2 regions of the Rossellomorea sp. ABR4_012 genome follow, and region 1 is predicted to be linked to the other one. Evidence: riboswitches for the same ligand, from Rfam matches in the RefSeq annotation. Region 1 holds a riboswitch; the other holds the start of a gene.

Region 1 (15,161 bases):
ATGATGGCAGGGAATGCCCATACCGCATATTCCATCAGTGCAAGGTCAGGGGCTGTAATGTCACTTCCCAGCGCTGCCCTGCTGTAAATGCCACCGAATAGTACAAAAAGCGAAAAAGAAGCAGCGATCACATAGGTCAAAATCATTTTCCCGAGATCTTTTTCGCTTTTAAGGCCCAATACCTTGTTAAACAGATGCGGGGCGGACGCAAATGCCCATTGAATCACGATCGCACCTGTCACTAAACTCAGGGATGAAAAATGAGCGGAATCGGGATTGAATACCTGAACCAAATTCGAATCCTGCCCGGCCAATTTACCGCTGATGCCCGTGAACGTCGAAGTGATGCTCCCCTTCCAGAAAACGACTATTCCAGAAATAAAGATAAAGATACCTGCCACTGCCATCATGACCGCTTGAACAGCATCTGTATAAATGTCGGCAAAGGCCCCTCCGCCGAAAACGTACAGAACTACGATCACCGCGATGAAAACCAGCCCGCCCTTATAGGACATTCCAAGAAGATATTCAAAAATCCGGGCACCTGCAACAAATTGGGCCGCAATATAAAAAATGTTGAAAAGTAAGATCAGCCCTGAACCGACCCGTAGGAAGTCACTGTTATAAAAATCACCAAGCCAGTCAGGAAGGGAAAGTGATTTTTGTCCGGTATTCAGTTTACGCACTCTCTTGGCAACCATCAGTACACCAATCGGTCCCCCGCCGATGATCGCTAAAAACAGCCAAAGATTCGAAAGCCCCCAATCATGCGACCAGCCCGGGTAGCCGAGGAAGGTGGCCGCGCTCAGGTAGGTGGCGGCAAAGGAAAGACCCAACACATAAGGTCCGAGACTACCACCGCCAATGGCAAAATCGCTGACGCTTTTTGTCTTTTTGGCACTGATTAATCCCAGTGCGAACATAGCTGCAAGAAATACAGCAAATCCTATCCATGTATACAATGCTAATTGACTCATTCCCTACTCCTTTCTCTTACTCAAATTAGTTGCTTCCTATGAATGAACTGGTACAAGCTTTTTCGCCGGGTGATGATCGGGCAAGTGTTTATGACCTTTGCCAAACATGTTCTCTCTCAATGTTGGTCCTTCATATTCCTTGCGGTAGATCCCCCGCTTTTGGAGTTCGGGAACCACATGATCGACGAACTCGCTAAATGTACCCGGTGAATACGTCTGGGCGATATTAAAACCATCCGCATCACCTTCAACAGCCCATTTCTCGATTTCATCTGCAATTTGCTCAGGTGTACCGATGAATTTTACCGTTCCATTGCCAAGCCCATGATTTTTAATCGCTTCACGGAGCGTCCATCTTTTGTTTGGATCCTTCCCATACATATCGAGATTTCCCTGCATGGCATCCGTCTCGATGTCATCGATATACTGATCAGGGTCAAATTGTGAAAAATCAATCCCTGTATGACCTGATAAAAGAGAAGCGGTGCCTTCGTAGCTGACGTGACTCGTAAGTTCTTCATATTTTGCAAACGCTTCTTCTTCAGTTGACCCAATGATCGGCAGGATCATCGGGAAGATAAGAAGTTCATCCGGTTTTCTCCCCTGCTCCCCCGCCCGTCTGCGGATATCGTTTGTGTACAGTTTCAATCCGTCCAGCGAATGATTTTTAGTAAATACTGCTTCTGCATGTTTTGCTGCAAAATCCCTTCCTTTTGGAGAAGATCCTGCCTGGAATAATACCGGGGTGCGCTGTGGGGACGGCTCTACCAGATGAGGGCCCGGCACTCTGAAAAACTCTCCTTCGTGGTTGATCGAATGAACCCTATTCGGATCAGCAAACGTGTCATTTTCTTTATCATAAACAACCGCATCGTCCTCCCAGCTGTGTTCCCACAGCTTATAAACCACTTGGAGAAATTCATCAGCACGGTCATATCGGAGTTCCTTTGGGAGCCTTCCAGACAGCCCGAGATTGACGGCTTCACTTTCCAAATAGGATGTCACCACATTCCATGCAACCCTTCCTCCTGTTAAATGGTCCAGCGTTGATAACTGCCGTGCCAGTGAATAAGGCTGTGCATAAGTCGTGGAGATGGTTGGCGCAAATCCTAGATGCTCCGTTGCCGCGGCCATTGCCGAGATGGGGATGAGCGGATCATGAGCAGGCAGCTGTACCGCGCCCCTGACTGCTGCATCATGACTGTTTTCATATACGCTGTAGGTACCCAGCACATCAGCAATGAACATCGCATCAAATTTCCCGCGTTCAAGCGTTTGAGCCGTTTCCACCCAATAAGCTAAGCTGTTGTGCGACGTACCCTGATCTTTTTCATGTTTCCATAATCCGGTTGAATGCGGGGACGGCGAGTTTTGGATGAAGCCATTTAAATGAATCTGTTTTTTCATAAGACAAATCTCCTTTTTGCTTTATTATGAAATGTACTATGACCATGGCAGGGAGAATTGAAAGAAGTAATCTTATAGTTATACTTGGTTTAATAACAGCGTAACTGCCTTTTTTAAAAGCCGACCTGCGCTGCTACTAAAAAAACCTCTTCCGATGAGGAAGAGGTTCTGTATATACCATCCTCTCATCTTTCAAGCATCTGCTTGCTGGAATTAGCACCTTGTTACAAGTAACGGTTGCTGCGGGATCACGGGACCAGGTTCCTCCCCCGACTCTTGATAAGGAAATATTCTATTTTTTTGTTTGAATTTTTATCATCATAACGGAGTCGAAATAATCTGTCAAATCAGAATTTATTCTTATATAGTGTTTATCTGTGAAGATTGTCACAGTTTTTTTGTTGAAAACGCTTACTGACTTTTCCATAGAATATGAAACGAATTTCGAAACCATGGTGCTAATTCAACATCTCTCACGATTCTATCTAACCTGTTCAAAGGAACTTTGAACTATATTGGGGTTTGGAGTATAGTCAAAAATAATCTTTTCAAAACAATTTTTTTTACAATAGAGTTTGGAGATTACTTACTTGCTGATAAATTATTGTTTGCGCCGGAAACTGCCGACTATCAGATTCTTCAAAAAAGCTAATTTTACAAGTATCAACATCATTTAATCCTTTCACCACTTTCTTCACTATAAATGCCCCGGGGGAGTTGGATAGACTATATTCAAATACAGGGTAAATGAATAAAAAACTACATAAAGAGCACTTTAACTATATATTTCAATTAAAGGCGGAAACGATTTTGAAGTTAAAGAAAAACTTGTTGTATTTTTTACAGGTTGTGGACATTACCAGTACAAAAAGGGATTATCTATCCATTCAGAATTGATTAAAGGGGGAAATTTATGGAGACGATTAAAGAGATTTTTATTGTATTTGGAAGGATTATAACAATTTTACCTTTGTTATTAATTGTTACTTTATATATGGGTAAGCGATCAATAGGTGAATTGCCGGTTTTCGATTTTTTAATTATTTTAACACTAGGTGCAGTTGTAGGTGCAGATATTGCTGATCCTAATATTAGGCATATTCATACTGCTGCAGCAGTTATAGCAATAGGTTTATTGCAAAAAGTTATTTCTAAAATCGTTATAAAAAAACGGAAGATCGGTAAACTTCTCACATTTGAACCGACTGCTGTTATAAAAAATGGAACATTTCTCGTTGGGAATTTGAGACGTCTCTGTTATTCTTTAGACAATATTCTTCAAATGCTTAGAGAGAAAGATATATTTGACATAAAAGATGTTGAACTTGCCATAGTAGAAGCAAATGGCAGGTTAACAGTGTACAAGCAATCTAATAAAGCTCCGGTTACCATAGAAGACTTAGGAATTGAAAAAAAACATGCAGGTATTGCATATCCCGTTATTATCGAAGGGGAAATTTATCAGTCCGTTCTTACTGATATGAATTTAAGTGAGACTTGGTTAAGAAATCAATTACAAAAGAAAGGGATTAATAAAATGGACAGCATTTTTTTCGCATCGATTAACGAAAATCATGAATTGCACTTTTCTTTTAAAAACGACTTAACAAAAACTGAACCAGAAATTTTGCATTAATAGTTCTTTCTATATTTAGATGCCCTTTCCCCCTCCCTGCCCCCTTGGATTCGGATTCTATTCTTAAAACGATTTGTAAATGAGCCTTTTATCAGGAGGGCCAATACCTTTCCCTGATTTAAGATATATGATTGATACCCCCGGCAATCTTTTCTCCTTTATTTCGTACATAATCCAATAATTAAATAAAAAAGACCCCCAACCCAAAAGGTTGAGAGTCTTCGAAAGCAGAAATTAACGCTTAGAGAATTGTGGTGCACGACGAGCGCCTTTAAGACCGTATTTTTTACGTTCTTTCATACGAGCGTCACGAGTTAACAATCCAGCGCGTTTTAGAGTACCGCGGTACTCAGGATCAGCTTGAAGTAAAGCACGAGCGATACCGTGACGGATCGCACCAGCTTGACCAGCGTAACCTCCACCGTGTACGTTTACTAAAACGTCATAGTTACCAAGAGTTTCAGTTGCAACTAATGGTTGCTTGATTACTTCTCTTAGTGCTGCGAATGGGATATATACTTCTACTTCACGATCATTGATAACAATGTTACCGTTACCTGGTACTAAACGTACGCGAGCTACTGAGCTCTTACGACGACCAGTTCCGTAATATTGAACTTGAGCCAAGATAATAACCTCCTCTTTTTAATTATCCACGAAGTTCGTAAACTTCTGGTTGTTGTGCTTGGTGTGGATGCTCAGATCCAGAGTATACATGTAGCTTCTTGATCATTTGACGACCTAGAGAACCTTTAGGAAGCATACCTTTGATAGTAAGCTCTAACATTTTCTCTGAGTAGTTTGTACGCATTTCTAATGCAGTACGCTGCTTCAAACCACCAGGGTGGTTACTGTGACGGTAATAGATCTTGTCAGTAAGCTTTTTACCAGTCAATTCAATTTTTGAAGCGTTAAGAATGATTACATGATCACCAGTGTCAACGTGTGGTGTGAAAGTTGGTTTGTGTTTACCGCGTAGAACTGAAGCGACTTCACTTGCTAGACGACCTAGAGTTTTGCCTTCAGCATCTACAACGTACCATTTACGATCGATTTCGTTGGCTTTTGCCATATACGTAGTACGCATGAGTTTACCTCCTATTAAATGAATCCGTAGTATTTATTTTCTAATCACAATAAGATTCCGGGGCTTATCGTGGGGTTAATAACATACCATATGCTATAATATCTTGTTCCCAGGTGATTGTCAAGGGGATGTTACACCTGGATTAGTTGTTTTAGAGAAAAAGTTTATTTCCAGTTTAGTCTTTTTAACTCCGCTATTGATTTCCGTGCAAGACTTCGCTTTCCGCGGGCGAGCGGGGAGCCTCCTCGGCAAGGGCTGGAACTGTCCAGCTGCAGGGCTTAGAAGCACATGTCATAAGCCAAATCGACCAAGAAGGCAAAGAACGCCTTCGTGGCCAATTCGACTTATGCCACACGCTTCTGAGCAAAGCCCTTTCGCATTTCTGATAGGAGTCTTCGTCTTGCACTCCAATCAACCGCTGGAACCGGCTTACAGCAATTTAAAAAACTTCTCTCTAGCATGGACGACTTTCTATCAATCCCCATACTCCACCTTCCAAAGATACAATCCGTGCGGCGGGGCGGTCTTCCCCGCCTCGTTCCTGTCTTTGGCTTCAAGTATGGTTTTCATGTCCTCACTGCGTAGATTCCCGTTACCTACTTCCAGCAGGGTGCCGACGAGGATCCTCACCATATTGTAAAGAAAACCATTCCCCGTAAAGGAAAAAATGATTTCGTCTTCCTGTTCAGTGATGGTGATGCTCTGAAGATATCTTACTTTGTCTTGTACTTCTGTTTTAGCTGAGCAGAAACTTGTAAAGTCATGCTCACCTATTAAATCCCGCGCCGCCTTTTTCATCTCATCTACTGAAATAGTAAGAGGGTAGTGGAGAGCAAAATGACGATAGAAAGGACTTCTCGATTCGGCTGTGTAGACTCTGTAACGATATTCCTTCCTCTTAACTGAAAATCTCGCATGGAAGTCGTCAGACACACATTCAGCGTCTTTGATGGTCACTTCGTCAGGAAGACGAGTATTAAGGACTACCGGCCACTTTTCTTCAGGAATGGACAGCGGGGTATCAAAGTGGAATACCTGGCCGTGTGCGTGGACCCCTGCATCCGTCCTGCCCGAAGCGGTGACACGAATCCGCTCCCCTTTATGAATCGCACAGAGAGTGTCTTCGAGGAGTCCCTGTACAGTACGCTGGTTTGGCTGTATTTGATATCCGCTGAAATGGGTACCGTCATATGAAATCGTACATTTTACCCGCGTCATTTGATTAATCCTCCTATCCTCTGAAGAATAGCAATAAGGCTGCCAGGATGCCAAGTACAACCAGTGCGCCTGTATCTTTTTTATGCCAGGAAAGAAGCCTGTATTTCGTTCTACCTTCTCCGCCTTGATAACCCCTTGCTTCCATGGCCGTAGCCAGGTCCTCTGCACGCTTGAACGCACTCACGAATAAAGGGATGAGCAATGGGATGATCGCCTTGATCCGATCTTTTATCGGACCTGAAGAAAATTCTGCTCCCCTCGCGATCTGTGCCTTCATGATCTTATCCGTTTCTTCCATCAGGGTCGGGATGAACCGTAAAGAAATCGACATCATCAGCGCAAGCTCATGAACAGGGAAATTCACCTTCCGCAAAGGGTTCAATAATGTTTCCAGGCCATCTGTAATCGTGATCGGTGATGTCGTCAGAGTCAGTAATGAAGTGATCAGGATCAAGTAAAAGAATCGCAGGGAAATGAATATCCCCTGACGCAGCCCTTCCTCATGAATTTTAAGGAAACCAAGATTCAGGATGACCCCGCCTTCTTTTGTAAAGAACACATGCAGGAAGAACGTAAACAAGATCAGCCATAGAATGGGTTTCAACCCTCCGATGATGAACCGGATGGGAAGATTGGAAAAGATCAGTGCAGTCAGAGTAAATGCCCCTAATAAGGCATAGGTGACAACATTATTTGCTAAAAAGACGATACAAATAAATCCGAAAATAAAGAGCAGCTTCGATCGTGGATCCATGCTGTGAAGAATGGAATTTGCCGGTACATAACGACCGAAAATCATTTTTTCCATCATAGCGGGCCACTCCCTTCTTCAAGGGAACCAATGGCATCGGCCAGTTCTTCAATCGTCAAACAGGTGACGCCGATCTTCCTGCCGATACGCTCTTCCAGCTTGAACTGGAATCTGACCACATCAGGAACATCCAGCCCCATTTCAAACAATTCCTCTGGATTCGAGAAGATTGCTTGAGGCGTTCCCTTCCTCTGTAAGCGCCCCTTCTGCATGATGACAATCTCATCTGCATAGTGAGCTGCGTCCTCCATGCTGTGCGTGACAAGAATGGTGGTCAGTCCTTTCTCTTTATGAAGGTCATAGAACATATCCATGATCTCACGCTGTCCCCGCGGATCCAAACCGGCTGTAGGCTCGTCCAATACGATCACATCCGGATTCATGGCAAGGACTCCTGCAATGGCCACCCTTCTCATTTGACCGCCTGAGAGATCAAATGGGGATTTCTGAAGAATGTCTTCTGAAAGCCCGACCTTCACAATCAGTTCCTTCGCTCTTTCTTTCGCTTCTTCCTCTGCTACTCCGAAGTTCATAGGGCCATAGCAAATATCCTTCAGTACCGTTTCTTCAAATAATTGATGTTCGGGAAATTGAAAGACAATCCCTACTTTTTGCCTGATTGGTTTCAGGCTCTTCGTTTTTTTATCGTGACTGATTTCATAGTCTCCTACGTTTACCAGTCCGGATGTTGGCTTTAGCAGTGCATTCAGATGCTGCAGCAATGTCGACTTGCCTGAACCTGTATGTCCGATGATTGCCAGGAACTGACCGGAAGGAATGGAGAGATTGATATCTTCAAGAGCAAGTTTTTCAAATGGGGTTTTATAGGAATACCGATATTCTACTTGTTGAAATGAGATTTCCATAACTCGTTCACCAGCTCTTCTTCTGTAAAATAATTCTTAGGTAGTGATATACCCGCATTCTTCAGCGCCCCTGAAAGTTTAATGGTAAAAGGAGAATCAAGCCCCAACTTCTTTAATTCATCCTCGAGCAGGAAAATCTCTTGTGGTGTCCCTTCCTTAAAGACTTTTCCCTTATTCAGTACAATGATTCGATCAGCCTTTGCTGCTTCTTCAAGGTCATGAGTGATCGAAATAACAGTCAAATTCTCTTTTTCTTTAAGGATCCTGACCGTCTCCAGCACTTCTTTCTTTCCCTTCGGATCAAGCATGGATGTGGATTCGTCCAGGATGATGATATCCGGCTGAAGGGCCACCACTCCTGCGATTGCTACACGCTGCTTCTGTCCGCCTGATAAATGGTGCGGCTCTTGATCAAGAAAATCTTCCATATGGACACGCTTCAAAGCGTCACTCACTCTTTGTACCATCGATTCATGAGGTACTCCATGGTTTTCTAACCCAAAAGCCACATCATCTTCCACTGTAGCACCGACAAACTGATTATCTGGATTTTGAAAGACCATTCCAATTTTAGCCCTGATATCCCAGATGGATTTTTCCTCAAGGGGGATACCGTCCACAGTGACGTCTCCCTTTTCGGGAAAATGCAAGCCATTTAACATTTTGGCAAGTGTCGATTTGCCTGATCCGTTATGGCCGACGATTGCAAGCCACTCACCTTGCTCTACATGAAGATTGATTCCTTCCAGGGCATATGCTTCCTGATCCGGATAACGGAAATAGACATCTTTAACGTTAATCATCTCTCGCACGATACAAACCTCCTCTATGCTCATCAATTCTCAGCTGAGTCAAAGCCTCTTCTCTGCTATTAAAAACCAGCTTAATAAAAAATATCATAATTCCATATAAATAAAAAAAAGCCTGCACCCCGACCAAAGAAAAGATACCTTTTCTTGTTCATCCATGAACAGCTTCTATCGTTATAGAAGTCGGAAGGGGCGCACGAGCTAGACGAGTCAGCCATGCTGCTCATCGTAACGCTCTGCTTTTCATCATCAATCATGCACTTATACAAAAAGGGCAAAGAAGCAGTTAAGGATTAACTGTCCCGCCCTTAATGTTAGTAGTCACGAATTATTAAACTAATTCGATGATTGCCATTGGAGCACCGTCACCACGGCGAGGACCAACCTTCATAATGCGAGTATATCCGCCTTGACGCTCGTTGTAACGAGGAGCGATGTCAGAGAATAACTTTTGAAGAGCATCTTGGTTGTTTTCAGCGTTTGCAATTTCTTTACGAATGAATGCAGCAGCTTGACGACGTGCGTGAACATCACCACGTTTGCCTAATGTGATCATCTTTTCCACAACTGAACGAAGCTCTTTCGCGCGAGTTTCAGTTGTTTCGATACGCTCGTTGATGATTAGGTCAGTAGCTAAATCACGTAGCATTGCTTTACGTTGTGCACTAGTACGTCCTAACTTTCTGTAAGCCATTAAGGGTTCCCTCCTTTGTTGAAACTATATATCTAAAATGATTATCAATCGTCTTTACGTAATCCTAATCCAAGGTCTTCAAGTTTAACTTTGACCTCTTCAAGAGATTTACGTCCTAGGTTACGCACTTTCATCATATCTTCTTCAGTCTTGTTAGCAAGCTCTTGAACAGTGTTGATTCCAGCACGTTTCAGGCAGTTGTAAGAACGAACAGAAAGATCTAATTCTTCGATCGTCATCTCAAGAACTTTTTCTTTTTGATCTTCTTCTTTTTCTACCATGATTTCAGCATTCTGCGCTTCATCTGTAAGGCCAACGAAAATATTCAAGTGTTCTGTCAGAATCTTAGCACCTAAAGAAATGGCTTCTTTCGGTCCAATACTTCCATCAGTCCATACATCAAGAGAAAGCTTATCATAGTTCGTCATTTGACCAACACGAGTATTTTCTACTTGATAATTAACGCGTGAAACTGGAGTGTAAATAGAATCGATTGGGATCACACCGATTGGAAGATCCTCACGTTTGTTTTGGTCAGCAGGTCTGTATCCACGTCCGCGGGATGCGCTTAAACGCACACGGAAGTGACCACTTTTAGACAATGTGGCAATGTGTAAATCAGGATTTAGCACTTCCACATCACTATCATGAGTAATATCAGCAGCTGTAACGACTCCTTCACCCTGCACATCAATTTCAAGCGTTTTCTCTTCGTCAGAGTAAATCTTTAACGCTAGCTTTTTGATATTCAAAATGATGGATGTGACATCCTCTACGACGCCTTCAATTGTTGAAAACTCATGCAGTACTCCATCTATTTGAATAGATGTGACAGCGGCACCTGGGAGTGACGATAATAGGATACGACGTAAGGAGTTACCCAAAGTTGTACCATATCCACGCTCAAGTGGTTCTACGACGAACTTTCCATATGTGGCATCATCGCTGATCTCAACCGTTTCAATTTTTGGTTTTTCAATTTCGATCATTAATATTTACCCTCCTTCAAAACGTCGAAACTCCGGGCTAAATAATATGAAGTCCGAAATTCCCCATGTTTACGTTCCCTATTGTGCACCAACAACTGGTTACCTTTTTCTGAATGAACGTATTTTGTATCATATCCCATTATAGACAACGATACAAAATTTATACAGAAAAATTAAACGCGGCGACGTTTTGGCGGACGGCATCCGTTATGAGGAACTGGAGTAACGTCTCTGATTGCAGTAACCTCAAGACCTGCAGCTTGAAGAGCACGGATTGCAGCTTCACGTCCAGCACCAGGGCCTTTAACTGTTACTTCAAGAGTTTTCAAACCGTGTTCCTGGGAAGCTTTTGCTGCAGTTTCAGCAGCCATTTGTGCTGCGAATGGAGTGGATTTACGAGATCCTCTGAATCCTAGTGAACCTGCACTTGACCATGCAACAGCGTTTCCGTGAACATCAGTGATAGTTACGATTGTATTATTGAATGTAGAACGAATGTGTGCAATACCAGCTTCGATATTCTTTTTCACACGACGTTTACGAGTGTTTGTTTTACGTGCCATACTAAGAAGTAACCTCCTTTACCTATTATTTTTTCTTGTTTGCTACAGTCTTACGAGGACCTTTACGTGTACGAGCATTGTTCTTCGTATGTTGTCCACGAACAGGTAGTCCACGACGGTGACGAAGACCGCGGTATGAACCGATTTCCATAAGACGTTTGATGTTTAGAGAGATCTCACGACGAAGATCACCTTCAACCTTTAATTTGTCAACGATATCACGAATCTTTCCTAGTTCGTCTTCAGTTAGATCGCGAACGCGAGTATCTTCAGAGACACCAGCTTCAGAAAGAATTTGTGACGCAGTATTTTTACCAATACCGTAGATGTATGTTAATGAAATGACAACACGTTTGTCACGTGGAATGTCTACACCAGCAATACGTGCCATAGTGATAGCGCACCTCCTTTTAGTTTAGCCTTGTTTTTGTTTGTGTTTAGGGTTTTCACAGATAACCATGACTTTACCTTTTCTACGAATAACTTTACATTTTTCGCAGATCGGCTTAACAGATGGTCTAACTTTCATCTTATTCTAACCTCCTTAATAGTACGGAGTGCAATGAATTATTTATAACGATAAGTGATTCTACCACGAGTTAAGTCATACGGTGATAATTCAACTGTCACCTTGTCACCAGGTAGGATACGGATGAAGTGCATACGAATCTTTCCTGAAACATGCGCCAGAACTGTATGACCATTTTCTAATTCTACCTTAAACATCGCGTTAGGCAAAGTCTCAGCGACTTTCCCTTCCACTTCAATTACATCATCCTTAGCCATCGAACATGTCTCCCTTCTTCTCATCAATTAAAACTTCATTTACAAACTTTGAAACAGCATAACGCAGTTTACCGTTCGTCACTCTTCCTGTTTCGATAATACTGTTATGAACTTCTGGAGAAACATAGTCAAACAGTTGAAGATGTCCGATATTCTTTCGCTTGGCGCGATCAAACTTACGTTTATCTCCGTCTGCTATGAGTACAAAACGTTCATCCAATTGCTGAACAACGACCGAATACGTACCAGCCTCCCTGCCCTTAAGAGGCAGAACAATCTGACCTATACTCGGAATCGCCGAATCTGACTCGATCAATCCAATCACCTTCACTTAGGCTTTCGTCAATATCTCATAGCCTTCTTCAGTAATTGCAATGGTGTGTTCAAAGTGCGCACACATTTTATCATCAACTGTCACAACTGTCCAGTTATCTGATAACGTTCTAACATATCGACTTCCTGCATTAACCATTGGTTCAATAGCCAGTACCATGCCAGGCTTTAAGCGAGGACCTTTGTTAGGCGGTCCATAATGAGGAATCTGAGGGTCCTCATGTAAGTCTTGACCAACTCCGTGTCCTACATACTCTCGAACGATAGAAAAGCCATTTGCTTCAACAAAAGTTTGAATACTATGAGAGATATTCGACAGACGTTCGCCTGGTTTAGCTTCCTTAAGCCCCAGATATAAAGATTCCTCTGTTACATCAAGAAGCTTCCGGGTTTCATCATCAATCTTACCAACTGGATAAGTCCAGGCCGAGTCTCCATGATAGCCGTTATATTTCGCACCGATATCGATGCTGATAATGTCGCCGTCCTTTAACACCCGATCTCCCGGAATTCCATGAACCAGCTCGTTGTTGACTGAAGCACAGATGCTGCCACGAAACCCATTATACCCTTTAAAAGATGGAATTGCATCATGTTTACGAATGAATTTTTCAGCAATAGCATCCAATTCTTTCGTCGATATTCCTGGTGAAATATACTTTTGCAATTCCGCATGAGTCAATGCCACAATCCTGCCGGCTTGGCGCATGATCTCAATCTCTCTCGGAGTTTTACAAATGATCATTATGAAAGGCCTCCAAGTAATACATCAATGTCAGAAAACACTTTATCGATGTCTTGTTGACCGTCAATGTTTTTGAGATAGCCTTTATCTTCGTAGTAAGCCAAAAGTGGTTGAGTTTGTTTGATGTTTACGTCCAGGCGATTTTGAACTGTTTCTTCGTTATCATCAGCACGCTGATACAATTCTCCGCCGCAGCGATCACAAACGCCCTCTTCTTTTGGTGGATTAAAGACAAGATGATAAGTAGCGCCGCACTCTTTACAGATTCTGCGACCTGTCAAGCGCCCCATCAGGATGTCCTTATCTACATCTATATTAATGACATAATTCATCTTTTTACCAAGATCAGCAAGGATGTTTTCAAGTGCCTCTGCCTGAGCTACCGTTCTTGGAAACCCATCTAGTAAGAAGCCTTTGCCACAATCCTCTTTGCCTAAACGTTCACGGACAATTCCGATTGTTACTTCATCAGGAACAAGATCGCCATTATCCATGAAAGATTTAGCTTTCAAGCCAAGCTCAGTGCCGTCTTTGATGGCAGCACGGAACATATCACCAGTCGAAATATGAGGGATACCATATTTTTCAACGATTTTCTCAGCTTGAGTGCCTTTTCCTGCGCCTGGTAAGCCCATAAGAACTATATTCACTCGAACTCCCCCTCAAATGTCTATAAAATGGCTTCAGGAACAGAACGTTCCCGAAAACCCTCTTATTTAATGAACCCTTTGTAGTGACGTTTCACTAGCTGTGCTTCCAATTGCTTCATCGTCTCAAGAGCAACACCAACGACGATCAAGAGACTTGTTCCGCCAATTTGTGCCGCAGGAGGCAGTCCAGCGAAGTTAATGAAGAACACTGGAAGAATGGAGATCACAGATAAGAAAATAGCCCCTACAAATGTTAGGCGGTACAGAACGCGAGTGAGATACTCTTGTGTGGTTTTACCTGGACGGATACCAGGGATATATCCACCTTGCTTCTTCAAGTTTTCCGCCATTTGCTCCGGATTTACTTGAATGAAAGCATAAAAGTACGTAAACGCAACAATCAATGCAACATAGATGATCATCCCGACTGGCTTCGTATAATCAAAGATGTACTGAATTGTACTAGTCACATCATTATCTCCGAAGAAAGTGGAAATAGTCTGAGGAGTGATGATAAAAGAAATCGCGAAGATTACTGGAATAACACCCGCAGCATTCACTTTCAATGGAAGATGCGTTGATTGTCCGCCAACCGGACTGCGTCCCACTAAACGTTTTGCATATTGAATCGGAATTTTACGAAGTGCTTGTTGAATAAACACTGTACCAACCACGATTGCAATAACTGCCAATACTAAAAGTGCAAGAACGACAATGCGAAGGAAAAGTTGTTCGCCTGCTCCTTCGATTTGCTGAGCATAGATTTGGTTTACAGTGTTAGGAATCGCAGCCACGATACCTGCAAAGATCAGGATCGAGATACCATTTCCAACACCTTTAGCTGTAATCTGTTCACCCAGCCACATAAGAAAAGCCGTACCGGCTGTCAATACCAATGCGATTAACAGGTACGTGCTTACTCCAGGACTTTGGATAAGCATTCCACCATAAATCCGGTTAAAGCCGTAGGACATTCCTAAAGCTTGGATAAAACCTAGAATAATCGTGAAATAACGAGTGAACTGAGCTAATTTACGGCGGCCGACTTCACCTTGCTTCGACCATTCAGTGAACTTCGGAACAACGTCCATTTGAAGCAGCTGAACAATGATTGAAGCCGTGATGTAAGGCATGATTCCCATCGCGAAGATGGAGAAATTCTGCAGCGCACCACCGCCAAATGTATTCAGGAATCCAAGAATTCCTGCCTGGTCTTGCATCTTCAGTACATTTGCGTCAACGTTTGGCACCGGAATGAAGGTACCAAGACGGAAGACGACTAACATTAAAAGGGTGAAGATAATTTTATTTCTTATATCACCCACGCGCATAAAATTGGAGATAGTTTGAAACATTAGATCACCTCGGATGTACCGCCAGCAGCTTCGATAGCTTCTTTAGCAGTGGTTGAGAATTTGTGTGCTTTTACTGTAAGCTTTTTCTCGATTGAACCTTTACCAAGAATCTTAATTCCTGCTTTTTCGTTACTTACTAAACCAGTTTCAACTAGTAAAGTAGGAGTAACTTCTGTACCATCTTCGAAGCGATTCAATGCGTCAAGATTGACGATTGCATATTCTTTACGGTTGA
Region 2 (15,161 bases), 680 kb from region 1:
CATGTAAGGAGAGTTGAAGTTGACGATATCAAACTCAGCACCAGCAGCTAAATGGTTGGAAACAAGCATATGGTCAAGGACTTGTGCGTTTCCTTGGTATGTGTACGTGTATCTTTCATTTTCAGGAAGTGTTTCAACAAGGTTCGTTAAAACATCCCCTTTAAGTGTTTGCAATGGAGCAGAGAACTCAAAGTCATTCAAGTCTCCCATTACTACTACATTCGCATCAGCATTCTTTTCATGAATATCAGTTACAAAAGAGTTTACAATTTGAGCGATTTCAAGGCGTTGTGCTTCACTGCCCAGTACAGGCGGTTGATTTTTACCGAATAACGGCTGGTCTCCGCCTTTGGAGTTGAAGTGGTTATTAATCACAATCACTTCTTCACCGTTGAAATCAAACTCTGCAGCCAATGGCTTACGGCTGTCATCGAAAGCAGGATTAGTCGGATCGATTCTGCCTGGGTTAACAGTAAGAGATCCGTCCTCGTAAGCAACAGCTGTTGTCGCGTCGCCTTTTTGAGCTTCTGCAAGCGTCACTCGTTCAGGATTGTAAAGATAACCGACACGGATATTACCACCTGGGACACCACCGTCCTCTTTATCCTGAGGCGCAACTTCAGTCCATGCATACGTTGGACCGCCGAAGCTTGCAACCGCATCGCTTAGTGCTTTATAGTTTGCGTCTGCTTTTACAGTACCATCATCAGTCGTTCCGCTTTCGTCCAATACTTCGACAAGTCCGATGATGTCAGGTGAGTTCAGGTTCTCCACCATTGATTTAGCAAGCTTGTCACGCTTTTCTGTGTCAGAAGCTGCGAAGTTTTCAATATTATATGCAGCAATGGATAATTCATCGTTATCTTTTTCAATCGTCGTCACTTCAGGAGTGAATTCACGTTCGTTCAATTCCGGAAGTTCTGCTTCATTCACTAAGATCTTGAAGTTACTGTAGCCGTAGCTGACTACACCGTTAACTGTTCCGTTAAATTGATCACCAGTCTTCGCAACATAGTCACGGTTATCTAATAATAGGAACATTCTTTCAGGGTTTTGATTTTCTTTTGTCAGTAGAGGTGCTCCCTCTTTTGTATACGCTTTTCCTTCAACTTGCTCTGTGATGACCGGAAGTTCACCGTATTTTTGAGGTCCTGTGATTGTTGGGCTCTCAAGTGCTACGCGCATTCCTTCCAGGCTTTCATAGAAATCGATTCCGTCCTGGTCAGGATCGAATTTACCGAACTGATCGTTATCGATCACTTCTGTTGGAGGGATTACATCTTCTCCGATTACAAGAGCTTCAGGAAGAGTATTGCCGCTTGAAGCGACAACAACGTTTCCGTATTGAGCATTTAGTTCTGTCATTGCCAGGTCTGTCTCTAATTTTTCACTGTAGCCATCCAATACCCATTCTTTCACCTGGCCGTCAACTTTTACATGGTCGCCGACTTGAACGCCGTGAGCAGGCTTGTACACAAGCAACGCTTCGGAAGTTTCAGGGTTCTCATCTGGATTAGGGTCTTGCATGTAGAAGTTGCTTGCATCGTCAACATGCGTGACGATTCCTTCTACTTCTTTTACCTTTTCAGAAACATAAGGAGATGTGTGGCTTTCTCCCTGGATGTCATGGATGCTTAAGCCTTCGATGCCTTCGTATGGTTTTGGTTCTTCCGGTTGTTCACCTTCGAAGGACATGGCAGAGGCATTTTTTAGTGCAGGGACACTAAAATATGCTGTTAAGTCTCCAGAAACAATTACTTTTTTACCGATAATATCAGGGTTTGTCTGAAGACCAAATGCCGTACGGAAAACAGACGGAACTTGTACCGGCAGTATATTAGCCGGGTCCGTTTCATCCACACTATCAGCAATAGCAAAGTTATAGTCATTACTGAAAGGCGCTTCGAAATCGTAACTATTGGTCGACGTTGTATGACCAATAATATAACCCGTTACAGTTCCGGTTCCCTCATTATTCTCAATTGCTTCCTGCACCGTCAAATAGTCCGCTGCAGAAGCTGTCGAACCGATTGGAACAATATATCCAACCAGCATGGCAAAGATCGTCGTTAAAATAAACAACTGCTTTTTCATGATTTTCAAACTGGTTCCTCCTCTTTTTTTGTCTAGAGTAAGTTCTGTACAAACCTTAAATGAAAACGCTTACATAAGATGTCACTTCTCTCCTCGAAAACCCGTCTTTTTCCCCAAAAGGATTTTCAGCCGGATATACAATTTATCCTATGAAAACACCTCCATTATTCATTTCCAATAACCGCTTAGTATGTAGAATTTTGACTAAGCTTCCTTTTAAATATAGCATTTTTTCGTCGAATTTTAAGATATTTTCAATTATTTTACAAAATCAGAACTTTTGGCTTACAAATGTTACACAAAGAGTGAAATTAGACCTATTATCAGTTTGCTTATAATCTTAAATTCGCATTCAACTTGTGCAAAAACAAAAAAGACAGGCCTTTTGCAAAGCCCGCCTCTGATCAATTTATTAAATTATTTACTCTACTGTTACAACATCGCTATTTACGTAGTCCGTCTGTCCATTTTTAACTGCATAAACGAAGAAATAATAGTTTCCAGGTGCCAGGTTTTCTCCGTTAATTTTTCCATCCCAGCTTAATGTGTTGTAATGTTTAGGTAATTTTGTATAAACAGGACCGTCTCCTACATAATTCAGGTCCGTATCATATACCCAAATACCAGCTTCTTCTGCTCCTCCCGGCAAGTATACTTCAAGATCATATCCGTTCTCTGTCTCAGTAACTGTCACACCACCATCAATACGTGGATAATCGGGTTCTTTAACAAAGAGAATTGTCGGAACTTCTAATTCACTGTCACCATCACTGACTACTACAGTTCCTTCATAATATCCCGGATCTAATTTACTTGCGTCTACTTGTACTTTAAAGTTCACTTTTTGTGATTTATTGGCTTTAACTTTCAGGTTTTTACTGGTTTTCACTTTGATACCTTCCGGGTTCCCTTCGAATTGTACATCAAAACTGTACTTCTTATTTTTGTCCGAAAGATTTTTAATCGTGAAATGCTGTTTTTCTACCTGCTTACCTTTTTCTTTGGAGAAGACACCAAAGGAATGGCTTCCAGGTGTGACAAGTGTTTCCGCATTGATTGCATCCACCGGACGTATACTCCCTGCGCCTTGTGTATTATGAGGGTATGGTTCCCCCGATTTGTCAAAAAGATTTACTGCAGTATTCATCAGGGCTGCCTTTACATCATCCACACCCCAATTACTGTGGGCATCCAATAGTAAGGCAGCAGCACCGGCAACATGCGGGGATGCCATACTTGTTCCTTGTTTAGAACCATACCCATGTGGGTCCTCTTCATTATGCGTTGGTACTGTACTCACGATATTAACACCTGGGGCGGAAACATCCGGCTTGATCATCCAAGTGTCCACTACCGGGCCGCGGGAAGAGAAGTCAGCAACCGTTTCCCCGATTTCCCTGTCAAATTGCAATTGAAACGTTACTGTATTGTTTCCTTTATTTAATTCATCAAGCATCTTCTGACCATCTGTTCCCGACATTTTAAAAGTTGGAACTGCCATACCTGGAATTTCATATTCAAATTCACCTGATGAACTATTGAAGATGATTGCTCCAATAGCACCTGCAGCCTTGGCATTTGATGCTTTATCAACAAAAGGAATGGCACCGCGTTTGATGAGTGCGATTTTCCCTTCTACATCTTTTCCTTCAAAATCTTCCACTGTCCCTAAACCTGCATAAACATACTCATACTCGTTCCCATCGAGGGCAAGCAGTTCTTCATCACTTGCGAAGCCCATCACTTTATCCGTTTCATACGCAACTCCGCCTGTAGTCGTTATCTCAGAAGTGTATACATTATAAGGAAGCTGAGTGGCTCCTACAGAAATGGCATCACGTGAAGTTCCCGGTGAACCGACTGTCCAATTATCAGGTCCTGAGTTTCCGTTGGAAGTAACCGCTACGACCCCTTCTGCCATTGCCCAATCCAGTGCAATACTCGTCGCCCAGTCAGGATTATTTAAACTATTACCCAAGGACAGGTTCATGACATCAGCCCCGTCTTGAACCGCTCTTTCGATTCCAGCCACAACGTCTTCAGTGGTACCGCTGCCGCCTGGACCCAATACTCGATAAGCCAGTAAAGTCGCTTCAGGTGCAACTCCTTTTATCTGTCCATTCGCTGCCACTGTACCAGATACATGTGTTCCATGAGTCGTTTCTTCTCCGCGCGGATCACCCTTTGGCGTTTCCTGGGGATCATTATCATCATCAACGAAATCATATCCTTTATAATCACCGAACGCATGAGCTAAATCAGGGTGTGTATAATCTGCTCCTGTATCGATAACAGCCACAGTGATTCCTTCACCTGTATAACCGGATTCCCATGCCTCATTTGCTCCGATAAATGGTGCACTGTTCATCATCTCAGGATGATACGCATCCTCTTCAATTGTTACATCTTTAGAATCCGTCATGGTGTATGTAATATTCGGATAAACTGCTTTAACACCTGGCACTGCCAGTATGTTCGGAATTTCATTTGACTTGAGTTCCATTGAGAAGCCTGAGAATACGTGATCATACTCACGTTTTACCTTACTTGACTTTGCTGCAGCCTTAACATCTTTTTTTACCTTACTGCGTGTTTTTGCCAAGTTGTCTTTGGACTGCTTCTTTCCTTTATGTTTCGCTTCTACGACTGATTCTTCCTCCAGTTCTACAATTACGCTGGTGATTGCGGAAGACGAGGTGTCTACATTACCAAAGATTTCTGCTAGATCTGGAGGTGTCTGTGATTGAGGGGAAAATGCCTTATTAGCTTGTGGTGCTGCGCCAACACTAAAGGTGGATAGAATGAATACTAGAATGATAGATAAAATTGAAGCATGAAATAGACGTTTTTTCATTTTAGGGTTTCAACTCCTTTTTATTTTTTGTTGCTTGTATTCCTTACACCCTCACCTTCCTTAATTAAACAAAATTTCATAACATTACTAGTATTCAATCAATAATACTTATTTCCCTTGAGCAAAAAGCACTATTATTCTACTAAATAATACAAAAAAAGCGGACGGGCCTTTAGCTAACTAAAGGCCCGTCCCTCACTACATTAAAGCATTAAATTATTCCATCCACTCCGGCTTCCCGAAGCCTTTGAATTCTTCATCGATGATTTTTTCAAATTCGTCTGCTTCCACCACTGCTTTGATATCTTTTGCCAGTTGTGAATCGACGTCTTTTGTGTTCATGACGACGCGGTTTCGGTATTGATCAGGCATGTTTTCAAGCTGCAATGCGTCCAGTAAGTCCATTTTTGCAGCTAACGCATAGTTACCCGGTACTGCTGACAGGTCAACGCTCTCAACTGCTCTTGGAAGCTGTGCCGCTTCGATCGGTTTGAATTGAAGGTTTTTCACGTTTTTATCGATGTCTTTTTCAGATACCGTTAATGGATCTGTCCCATCTTTCAATGTGATCAGCTTCGCGTCCTCTAGTATTTGGAATGCGCGGGCTGCGTTTGTCGGGTCGTTTGGAATGGCAATGGCGCTGCCTTCTTTGATATCTTCTATAGAATCAAATTTGTTTGAGTAGATGCCCATCGGTGCGGTAGGAACGACGATGACCTCCGAAAGCTCCATGCCGTGCTGCTTCGCGAATGTTTCCATGTAGATTTTATGCTGGAACAGGTTAGCATCCAGGTCGCCCTGCGCCAATGCATTGTTCGGCTGGATGTAATCACTGAACTCCTTGACCTCTACCGTGTAGCCTTTCTTTTCAAGTCCCGGTTTGAAGGCTTTTGTGACCATATCACTGTATGGACCGGAAGTCGCACCGATTGTTATTTCTTTCTTGCCCCCCGAGCTCGCTTCTTCTCCGCCGCAGGCTGCAAGCAAGCTGACTGTTAATGCTGCTGCTAAAAGTAAAATCCACTTTTTCATGAAATCTTCCCCCTAAATTGTTTATCGTTTATCTACTAATCTTGAAAAAATATCCCCCGTATATTGGATGAGCTGCACCAGGCAGATCAAGACGACGACCGTGGTGATCATCACGGTATTGTCATAGCGGTAGTAGCCGAAACGGATTGCCAGGTCACCGACACCACCTCCGCCAACAATTCCCGCCATGGCGGAATAGGCGACCAGGCTGATCGTTGTAATCGTGATGGCCTGAATGACTGCAGGCTTTGCTTCCGGCAGCAGGACGTCCTTGATGATCATCCACGGACTCGCCCCAACCGATACCGAGGCTTCGATCACTCCCTTATCAATCTCACGAAGGGCTGTCTCCACCATTCTTGCAAAAAACGGAACCCCCGCTACAGACAGCGACACGGATGCGGCGGTCGGCCCGATCGTCGTTCCCGTCAATATTTTTGTAAGAGGCAAGAGTGCCACTAATAAAATGATGAACGGAATCGAACGGACCATGTTGACGACAAAGCCGACGATTTTCTTGATGAATCCGTTTTGCAGGAACAACCCCTTATCTGTCACAAAAAGCAGGACCCCTAACGGCAGGCCGAGCAATATCGCGATTGCCAACGAAATTCCGACCATATACACCGTTTCAAGAAAAGCTTTATTCAACTCTGGTAAAATCGCAATCAATGAATCAGGCAGCACGGTCCAGCACCTCCAGGCTTTGTGTTTTGGCAGTTATGTAGCGGATGGCTGCCTGTGTTTCAGTCTCGTCCCCGATCAGTTCCATGATGAAAATCCCGAGGGGAGTTTCCTGGATATACTCGATTTTTCCGTGCAGGATATTGCCGCGAACCTTGTATTTCTGGAACACTTCGGACACGACACTCTCCTCTGCAATCGAACCCTTGAACTGGATTTTGATCAGCTTGCCCGTTCGGCTCTTCAGTAAATGAGGAGGCAATTCGAACTGCAGTATGTTTTCGATGAACTGCTTGGTAAGCGGCTGTCTCGGGTTGGCGAAGAGGTCGTAAACCGCGCCTTCTTCCACGATTCTCCCGTCCTGCATGACGGCCATCCTGTCACAGATTTCTTTTACCACTTCCATTTCGTGCGTGATAAGGACGATAGTCAGTCCAAGCTGTTTGTTGATATCTTTTAAAAGTTTGAGGATGGACTTTGTTGTGCTGGGGTCCAGAGCAGATGTCGCTTCATCGCATAGCAGGACAGATGGATTGTTTGCGAGCGCCCTTGCGATTCCGACCCTCTGTTTCTGTCCCCCGCTCAGCTGCGCTGGATAAGCATAGGCTTTATCGCTTAACCCGACCATTTCTAAAAGTTCCGTCACCCGCGGCTTGATATTTGCATTTGGCACCTTGGCTGCTTTTAAGGCAAAAGCAAGATTCTCATATACCGTCTTCGCTTTGATGAGGTGAAAGTGCTGAAAAATCATGCTGATTTTCTGGCGAGCGAAGCGCAGCTCTTTAGAAGACAGCTTCATTAAGTCCTGGCCATCGATGATGATTTCCCCCGAAGTCGGCTTTTCCAGTAAGTTAAGGCACCTGATGAGCGAGCTTTTCCCTGCCCCGCTGTAACCGACGATGCCGAAGATTTCTCCTTTGTGTATGGTGACGGAGACGTTATCCACACCAATTACTGTTTGCTTTTTTGTCTTGTATTCTTTTACAAGGTTGTTGATTTGGATCATCTTTAACACCCCTTTTCTTTTGCATTGATTGCCGTGTCTCGGCAAGAGTAGTACGTGAGTATGTTTTGAACAAATAAAAAATGCCTCTTTCAATTACTGAAAGAAGCATCGCTCTTGTATCATCGACTTATCTTTCAGAATGAAATCCATCCTGCAGGAATTGGCACCGTTCCTTATTGGAGGTTGCCGGACGTCATAGGGCCTGATCCCTCAGTCGCTCTTGATAATTTGAAAGTATTTAATTTTCGGAGTTTTTAATCTTATAGGAGATATTATATGGTTTGATATGGAAAGTCAATAAGGGATTTGAACGGATTATATATGTAAGCGTTATCTTTGTTTAAGGGACGGGGAAAAGTTTTTTGTAGTTTACTCTTTTGAACACCGCTTTTGATTTCCGTGGAAGACTTCGCTTTCCGCGGGTGACCCGTGAGCCTCCCTCAACTCCCTTTTGAGGCATTCCTCTATTTTTAAACAAACGTTTGATTAACACTTCAAAACCTTGCTGCGTTGAGCTTTTGGTGGTTTAAACAATCGTTTATTTAATTTGAAAAACCCACCTCGATATAGGATTTCGAGGTGGCTTCATTCATTTATTATAAAACTTCATAGTCCGTTACATTACGCTCAACCACTCGTGCTCCATCTACGCTTACTAGAGCGCCGCCTGAGCTGCCGAATACGCCGGTTGCGATCAGGTTGTCCATAGCTGCTTTCACCTGGATGGTATCGATCGGGTCGATCGGATCGTTGACGCTGATTTTCGCAGACTTTCCTGTTTCTGTTTTAAATTGAAGTTCAAGTACCTTTGCCATTTTGAAATCCCCTCCTTCCTATCAAAATTTCAGTGATCATTATGCGTTGATATCAAAGTTTTGAATCTTTTCTACGTTGAATAAGTTTTTCTCCGAAAGACCTGCTAGCGACTGAGCTGCACTGTGCATCTCATCTGCAGTTGCTGAACCTTTGATGTAGCTGTACGACTTGTACTTATACTTCGGGTTGCCTTTCTCATCCATCCCGTCGTTGAATGCAAATCTCAGCTTCGTTCCTTTCAAATCCGCTGTTGCCATTGTGCCTCACCTCCTTTCACCTTTTATATAGGGATTGGGGGAGGAAAAGGACACCCTTGGTTTGGATTATATTGATTTGATGTTTTTTGGGTTCCAGAAGGCGGGAACTTGGAGAAGAGTTGTGCCAGGAACAATAAGTGGTGGTTGTTCCTGGTACAATCAAGGCGTTTTGTGCCAGGAACAAAATTGCCTGATTGTGCCTGGCACCAGGGATCTGGCACCCGGGATTTTTCCTTTGATCGCTAGCTCAATTTCACTTTTTGAATGAAGCCTAAAATGCAGTCAAACAAAAAACCCCCGCAAACCGCATATAAAATACGGTTCACAGAGGTTCTTCAATCATTTCCACTATTCACGATGACTTTTCACTTCATCCGGATACCCAGCTTTCGTCGCCCGCTTAAATTCTTTCGCCCAAAGTACCTCTTGCGTATCCGTTAATCCATTGTTCCTTTCCGTATTAATCCCTTTGTAGGGAAGCTTCTTCGCATGTCGTTCTGCCATGCTGAAATCTCTCCTTTCAAAGTTATTAATGTCTTTCTACAAATCCTTTACCCACAAGAAATTCGTATAAACACATTGAAGAGGGACGGGCCTTTAGCTCGCTAAAGGCCCGTCCCTCGATGCGTTAATTCAGTAAAGTTTCCCTTGTCTGTACAGGATGGTCGACAGTTTGGTCACGGAATGGATGTAGCAGTTTTGGCGGAGCGGAAATGGGTCTCCGAAGAATTGCGGGAGGACCGTATCGAGCGTTACCTGCATTTTTTCATATAGTAGCCTGAACACCTCGTCTTCTGAGTAGAATTGGGTTTCACGTCCTTGAAGCCATTCGAAATAGGACACGATGACACCACCGGCATTGGCCAGGATATCCGGCACGATAATGACACCTTTGTCACTCAAGAATTTGTCGGCTTCTGTGGTGACAGGGGCATTCGCTCCTTCGACAAGGATATCTGCCTTTATTTTTTCCATATTATCTTTATGGATCTGGTCTTCTAAGGCAGCCAGAATCAGGACATCCACATCAAGGTATAATACATCCTCCCTGTCCGATATCGCTGCCTTAACATCAATCTCCTTCAACTGTTCTTCAGTGGTCGGAAGGTCTCCCTTATTTCTCATCGTGAATTCAACAAGCGCAGGAATATCCAGTCCATCCGAGTTGTGCAGCGTCACATTCCTGTCACTCACCGCAACCACTTTGTTCTGAAGATGAGTGGATTGATACGCTTCAAGAGCCGCCACCGAACCAACATTCCCGAACCCTTGAACAGAAATGGTCAATGGCTTGTTTTCATATTTCAAGGCTGTCTTGGCAAAAATATTATCCGTTTTCGTGAGCAGATTCTTCTGATTTTTAATAAAATCATAAATCATATATCGGAAGGTAAAGTACACACCCTTACCGGTTGCTTCCCGGCGTCCCAAAGAGCCTCCATTGATCACGCTTTTTCCGGTAAAACTCCCTCTGTACGGGTAACCCGGGTGAATGCTTTTATACTCGGCCATCATCCAGTCCATCTCCCGCTCGCCAGAACCCATGTCAGGTGCAGGTATATCCTTGTCGGGACCAAGCACATCACTGAAATACTGGACATACTTTTTCGCAATCACATTAAGCTCTTTGTCGGTGTAATCACGCGGATTGATGATGATTCCGCCTTTACCGCCGCCGAACGGAACATCATGAAGAGCATTTTTCAACGTCATCAGTGAAGCAAGATTGACGACTTCATCTTCATTCACCATCTCATGAAATCGAATCCCGCCCTTATAAGGTCCGAGCGCATTATTATGCTGCACCCGGAAAGCAGGGATCCGGTCGACACGCCCATTTTCAAGCGGCACCCTCAAGAAAGACTTATGTACATGATTCGGAGTAGACAAAATCGCTGTCAGGGATGTAAAAGCCTGCTCCCTCGCTTCCCCCTGCATTTCCGGCAGAAAATTCTGGTCTTCCAGTAAAGCATCCAATGATTTTTGAACAATGTCTCGCGTTTGACTGATCATGTTTCCCCTCCTGTTAAAATTAGAAAATAGTAGTATTTGGTATTAGTTATAAAGTTCCCCATCTTTTTATGCTTAAAACGGAAAATCATGTGTGTTTCTATGTTTTCAAATCACCAGGTTCGGTTTCCAAAAAAAAAACTGCTTTCCCTTTCAAATGGGCAGCAGTTTTCATTTAACGTACGTTTATTTACCACAAACCATAAAGCAATGTTCCATCCTCTGTCCAAAGCTTTGAACCTTCTCCATTGTCATCACCTGTTTCAATCGGCTCCCCTGATTCAATAACCTGTTCAACAAGTGCGGCAGCTTTTTCCTTGGAAGTCCCCGTGTAATAAACATATAAGTCCACGAACAATACTTTTAAATCTATGCTCGTTGAAAATCCATAGTTTAATCCAGCAAGAGCCTTTCTTTCTTTATCAAAAATTACAGCTACGTCAGAGCTTGGAATGTAATAGTATCTTCCTCCATGCCTTCTGGCAATTTCATCAATTGCATTAAAGCGTTCACCAGAAGGTTCCCGGCTATAGATTGTTACATGACCGCTTGAAGATGTCTCGGTAAACCTCATAGGAAAAGCTTCTTGTTCAGCCTTCTCCTCCTCTGCTTTTTCCCTCTCTCTTGAAAGACGTTCTTCTTCTGCACGTTTCTTTTCTTCTAGTGCCAGTTTTTGTTTTTCATATTCCTTCGAAGCTCGTTGTAATTCTTCCTGGAACTTTTTGTTTGTGTTGCTGTAAGGTAATTTTGCAACTTTCTCTGATAGATGTGAAACCGTTTGTTCGAATTCCACTTGTGGGAGAGAAAATTTTTCAGCGTTCGTCTTGAGTTCTGCGATTTGATTCGACACTTCTTGATAATCCGCTACCTGCTCTTCTATACGTGCGATCTGCGGTTTATATCTGTTTGCAAAAAACTCTCTGATAGAGGGATTTTCGATTGTGGCTGCCTGCTTCGTAAATTCAGCAAGCTCTTCTTTTAAAGAAGTAAGTTGCTTTGATAAAGCCGGATCGAGCGGATCATCCTTCACTTTTTCACCAGCATCATGAATTCTGCTTTGCAGCTGATTGGCGATGGGAACAATACCGTTGTATTCTTCAATTCCTTTCATTTTAGGATTTAACTCTTGTTTGACTGTTTCTTCATTTGCTCCATTCAATTTCGAGAGTTGTTTCTCCGTATCATTCAGCGATAATTGGGCCGACGCTACAGCCGTTTCATCCAAAAGTGTCAGCAACCCGCCTTCCTCTGCATCTTTCAAATGGAGTTGCATCGTTTCATATAAGGAAGACAAACTCCCCTGTGCCGAAGCAAATACTTTTTCTGCCTTTCCTTTCTCTGTCTGAGAAAGCACGTACATCGTCAGGAAAGAAAAAAGCACCAATCCTACGAGCCCCAAAGCTATACCTACTAATTTACCTTTGTTGAACATCCATTTCCCCCACTTTTTCCCTTTTTATATTAGACGATATCCAGCCATATTTTATTTCATTTTTTTAAAATTTATATCCATTTTTTTCTCAATAACAATTAATTTCCGAAATTCCTTAAAAATGAGGATTTATAAATAATTAGCAACCTTGACAATCCCTACTAATACACTATAATTAAATTCATTAATTCCGATTAGATTAATATGATTAATAAGAAAAGGTGATTATTTGTTCATTCAAATCGAACATCTTAACAAACAATATAGTGATAAAACCGGTAAACCCGTGGATGTTTTAAAAGACATCAACCTTGAGATTGATAAAGGGGAATTCGTTTCTATCCTAGGTCCATCAGGGTGCGGAAAGTCCACATTACTTTCAATTGTTGCAGGTCTAACCAAGTCAACCAGCGGGGGGATCACGGTCGGTGGAAATACGATCAAGAAACCCGGAAAAGACCGCGGTATGGTATTTCAGCAGGCTGCCCTGTTTCCATGGCTGAATGTTCGCGATAACGTGACCTTTCCCCTGAAAAAAGAAATGTCAAAAAGCGAAGCGAGACAGCAGGCTGCAAAGTATCTACATATGGTGCAGCTTGGAAACTATCAGGAACATTATCCCCATGAACTTTCAGGGGGCATGCAGCAACGAGTGGCGATCGCGCGGGCACTGGCAATGGATCCGGAAGTCCTTCTGATGGATGAACCATTCGGCGCACTCGATGAACAAACCCGTTCCCGCCTTCACGGCCAGCTTGAAACGATCTGGATGGAAACGAAGAAGACCGTTCTTTTCGTCACCCACAGCATCTCGGAATCCATTAAACTATCAGATCGGATCATCGTAATGGGCACCCGCCCAGGTACAATCCTTGCTGATATCAAAGTGGAGATCCCCCGTCCAAGAGGAGCTCATAAAGAAAAAATGGTAAAAATCGAGGAGCATATCATGAGCTACCTGAAGAAAGAAATCGACAAAGTCATTAGTGAGGAATTGGCCTATGAACACAGCTCTTAAACGAATCATCTTCTTTGCACTTATCATCGGTTTTTGGGAAGCGGGCTCCCGATTTGGATTGTGGACGGAAGTTGTGCTCCCTTCTCCCACTTCTGTTTTCGACGCTCTACTCACCGGCATCAAGGATCAGACCCTCATCATTGACCTGGTCGCAAGCTTCAAGCGGCTGCTGATCGGATTGGGCATTGCACTGCTGATCGGAACGAGCATCGGCGTGCTTTTGGCTAAATCCAAAACGGCAGACGACACGCTTGGTTCGGTCTTACTAGCCTTGCAAAGTGTACCCAGTATCGTATGGCTACCGCTGGCGATCATGTGGTTCGGATTAAATGAAAAATCCGTTATCTTTGTTGTCATCCTGGGTGGAACATTCGTAATGGCACTGAACATCCGAATGGGAATAAAGAATGTATCGCCGCTGTTTTTAAAAGCAGCACAGACAATGGGGTCGAGAGGATTGGATTTATTCATACGGGTCATCTTCCCCGCTTCGATCCCTTATGTGGTGACAGGTTCACGGCTCGCCTGGGCGTTCGCCTGGAGAGCACTCATGGCCGGCGAGCTATTGAGTACCGGACCAGGTCTCGGCTACACGCTCCGCTATGCATCAGACTTTGGGGACATGAGTCTTGTTATCGCGGTGATGATCATCATTGGTGTTGTCGGTGCAATTGTAGATCAGCTGATCTTCCAGCGTGTGGAGAAGTCTGTTATTAAGCGTTGGGGGCTGGAGTCTTAGGGAGCTATTTTAGCTTAGCCTGTAGTGGATTTTTGTTTTTGATAATAAAATTGGATTTTTGATAATAAATGGTTGGTTTTTGATAATATATTTCCTTTTTTGATAATAAAAAGTGTTGTTTTTGATAATAAACGTCACGGTGTTACGTTATATCGTATTAAAACCCTGACTTATAGTCAGCTATTCACCCATACAAACCAATTAGGAGGCCCAAAATGAAAAAAATCTTTCTTTTCACAGCGATTTTCTTCCTCTTCACCGGTATTTTAGCTGGATGCGGTACGTCCGACAAATCGTCAGGATCATCTTCTGACAAAGAAAAAATCGTCATCGGCTACTTCCCGAACATCAACCACGTCCCGGCGATGGTTGCAAAAGAAAAAGGCTACTATGAAGAACAGCTTGGAGACGGCACAAAAATCGAATACAAAACATTCCCGGACGGTTCATCTTTCATGACCGCCCTTAAAACAGGCGAAATCGACGCCGGCCTTGTCGGACCGGGACCTGCCATGAACAACTACATGACAGGAGCGGATGTGAGAATCATCGCCGGCGGGTCAACTGGCGGTACAGTCGTACTCGCAAGTGAACAAAGCGGCGTGAAATCAGTCAAAGATTTTGCCGGCAAGTCTTTCATTACACCAGCAGTAGGCTGTACACATGATGTTCAAGTCGAGACATTCCTGCAAGAGCATGGCATCGAGTCTTCACGTATCGGCGGAACCATGAAGCACGTTACCGGAAACCCCGCTCAATATGCGGCGATGCTGAAGTCAGGTAAAGTGGATATCGCAGTAGCTCCTGAACCTTGGGCAGCGGTCATCCAGCAGGAAACAGGTGCAAGAGTCATCATCGACCACGACGAAATCTCATTCGGTGAAACACTGCCGGCATCCGTCCTTGTTGCATCCGGAAAATCAGTCAAAGATAATCCTGAACGAATCCAAAGTATCGTTGATGCTCACAAACAGGCAACAGAATTCATTGCTGAAAACCCGGAAGAAGCGAAAGAAATCACGATCAAAGACATTAAAGAAGTAACTAAACAAGAACTAAGCAAAGAAGTCGTCGACCAGGCTTGGGATCGCATCGGGTTCACCTACAAAGTTGACTCCGACGCCGTCCAGGCATTCGCCGACTCATCCTACGAACTTAAATTCCTAAAAGAAAAACCAACATTCACCGACCTGATCGATAAACAATTCATCGACTAATC

Evidence for each region. Region 1 has a riboswitch for S-adenosylmethionine ahead of ACXAFV_RS00835 (LLM class flavin-dependent oxidoreductase). Riboswitches for the same ligand answer to the same signal wherever they lie in the genome.
Region 2: another riboswitch for S-adenosylmethionine. It lies ahead of ACXAFV_RS04205 (methionine ABC transporter ATP-binding protein); the one in region 1 lies ahead of ACXAFV_RS00835 (LLM class flavin-dependent oxidoreductase).

The regions. Positions count from the first base shown of each region.
Region 1 is NZ_JBSWVK010000001.1:161,960-177,120, forward strand. Features, by position in the region: gene ACXAFV_RS00830 (sodium:solute symporter family transporter) at 1-977, opposite strand, end outside; gene ACXAFV_RS00835 (LLM class flavin-dependent oxidoreductase) at 1,014-2,384, opposite strand; SAM riboswitch class I at 2,567-2,670, opposite strand; gene ACXAFV_RS00840 (DUF421 domain-containing protein) at 3,298-4,020, shown strand; gene rpsI (30S ribosomal protein S9) at 4,255-4,647, opposite strand; gene rplM (50S ribosomal protein L13) at 4,670-5,107, opposite strand; gene truA (tRNA pseudouridine(38-40) synthase TruA) at 5,582-6,325, opposite strand; gene ACXAFV_RS00860 (energy-coupling factor transporter transmembrane component T family protein) at 6,339-7,136, opposite strand; gene ACXAFV_RS00865 (energy-coupling factor ABC transporter ATP-binding protein) at 7,133-8,002, opposite strand; gene ACXAFV_RS00870 (energy-coupling factor ABC transporter ATP-binding protein) at 7,978-8,805, opposite strand; gene rplQ (50S ribosomal protein L17) at 9,143-9,505, opposite strand; gene ACXAFV_RS00880 (DNA-directed RNA polymerase subunit alpha) at 9,550-10,494, opposite strand; gene rpsK (30S ribosomal protein S11) at 10,668-11,057, opposite strand; gene rpsM (30S ribosomal protein S13) at 11,083-11,448, opposite strand; gene rpmJ (50S ribosomal protein L36) at 11,473-11,586, opposite strand; gene infA (translation initiation factor IF-1) at 11,625-11,843, opposite strand; gene ACXAFV_RS00905 (KOW domain-containing RNA-binding protein) at 11,836-12,159, opposite strand; gene map (type I methionyl aminopeptidase) at 12,175-12,921, opposite strand; gene ACXAFV_RS00915 (adenylate kinase) at 12,921-13,571, opposite strand; gene secY (preprotein translocase subunit SecY) at 13,634-14,926, opposite strand; gene rplO (50S ribosomal protein L15) at 14,926-15,161, opposite strand, start outside.
Region 2 is NZ_JBSWVK010000001.1:843,738-858,898, reverse strand. Features, by position in the region: gene ACXAFV_RS04225 (5'-nucleotidase C-terminal domain-containing protein) at 1-2,094, opposite strand, end outside; gene ACXAFV_RS04220 (S8 family serine peptidase) at 2,516-4,948, opposite strand; gene ACXAFV_RS04215 (MetQ/NlpA family ABC transporter substrate-binding protein) at 5,165-5,980, opposite strand; gene ACXAFV_RS04210 (methionine ABC transporter permease) at 6,002-6,667, opposite strand; gene ACXAFV_RS04205 (methionine ABC transporter ATP-binding protein) at 6,657-7,670, opposite strand; SAM riboswitch class I at 7,795-7,900, opposite strand; gene ACXAFV_RS04200 (DUF2922 domain-containing protein) at 8,267-8,485, opposite strand; gene ACXAFV_RS04195 (DUF1659 domain-containing protein) at 8,525-8,743, opposite strand; gene ACXAFV_RS04190 (YfhE family protein) at 9,092-9,247, opposite strand; gene ACXAFV_RS04185 (Glu/Leu/Phe/Val family dehydrogenase) at 9,377-10,756, opposite strand; gene ACXAFV_RS04180 (hypothetical protein) at 10,944-12,185, opposite strand; gene ACXAFV_RS04175 (ABC transporter ATP-binding protein) at 12,415-13,203, shown strand; gene ACXAFV_RS04170 (ABC transporter permease) at 13,187-13,942, shown strand; gene ACXAFV_RS04165 (aliphatic sulfonate ABC transporter substrate-binding protein) at 14,158-15,159, shown strand.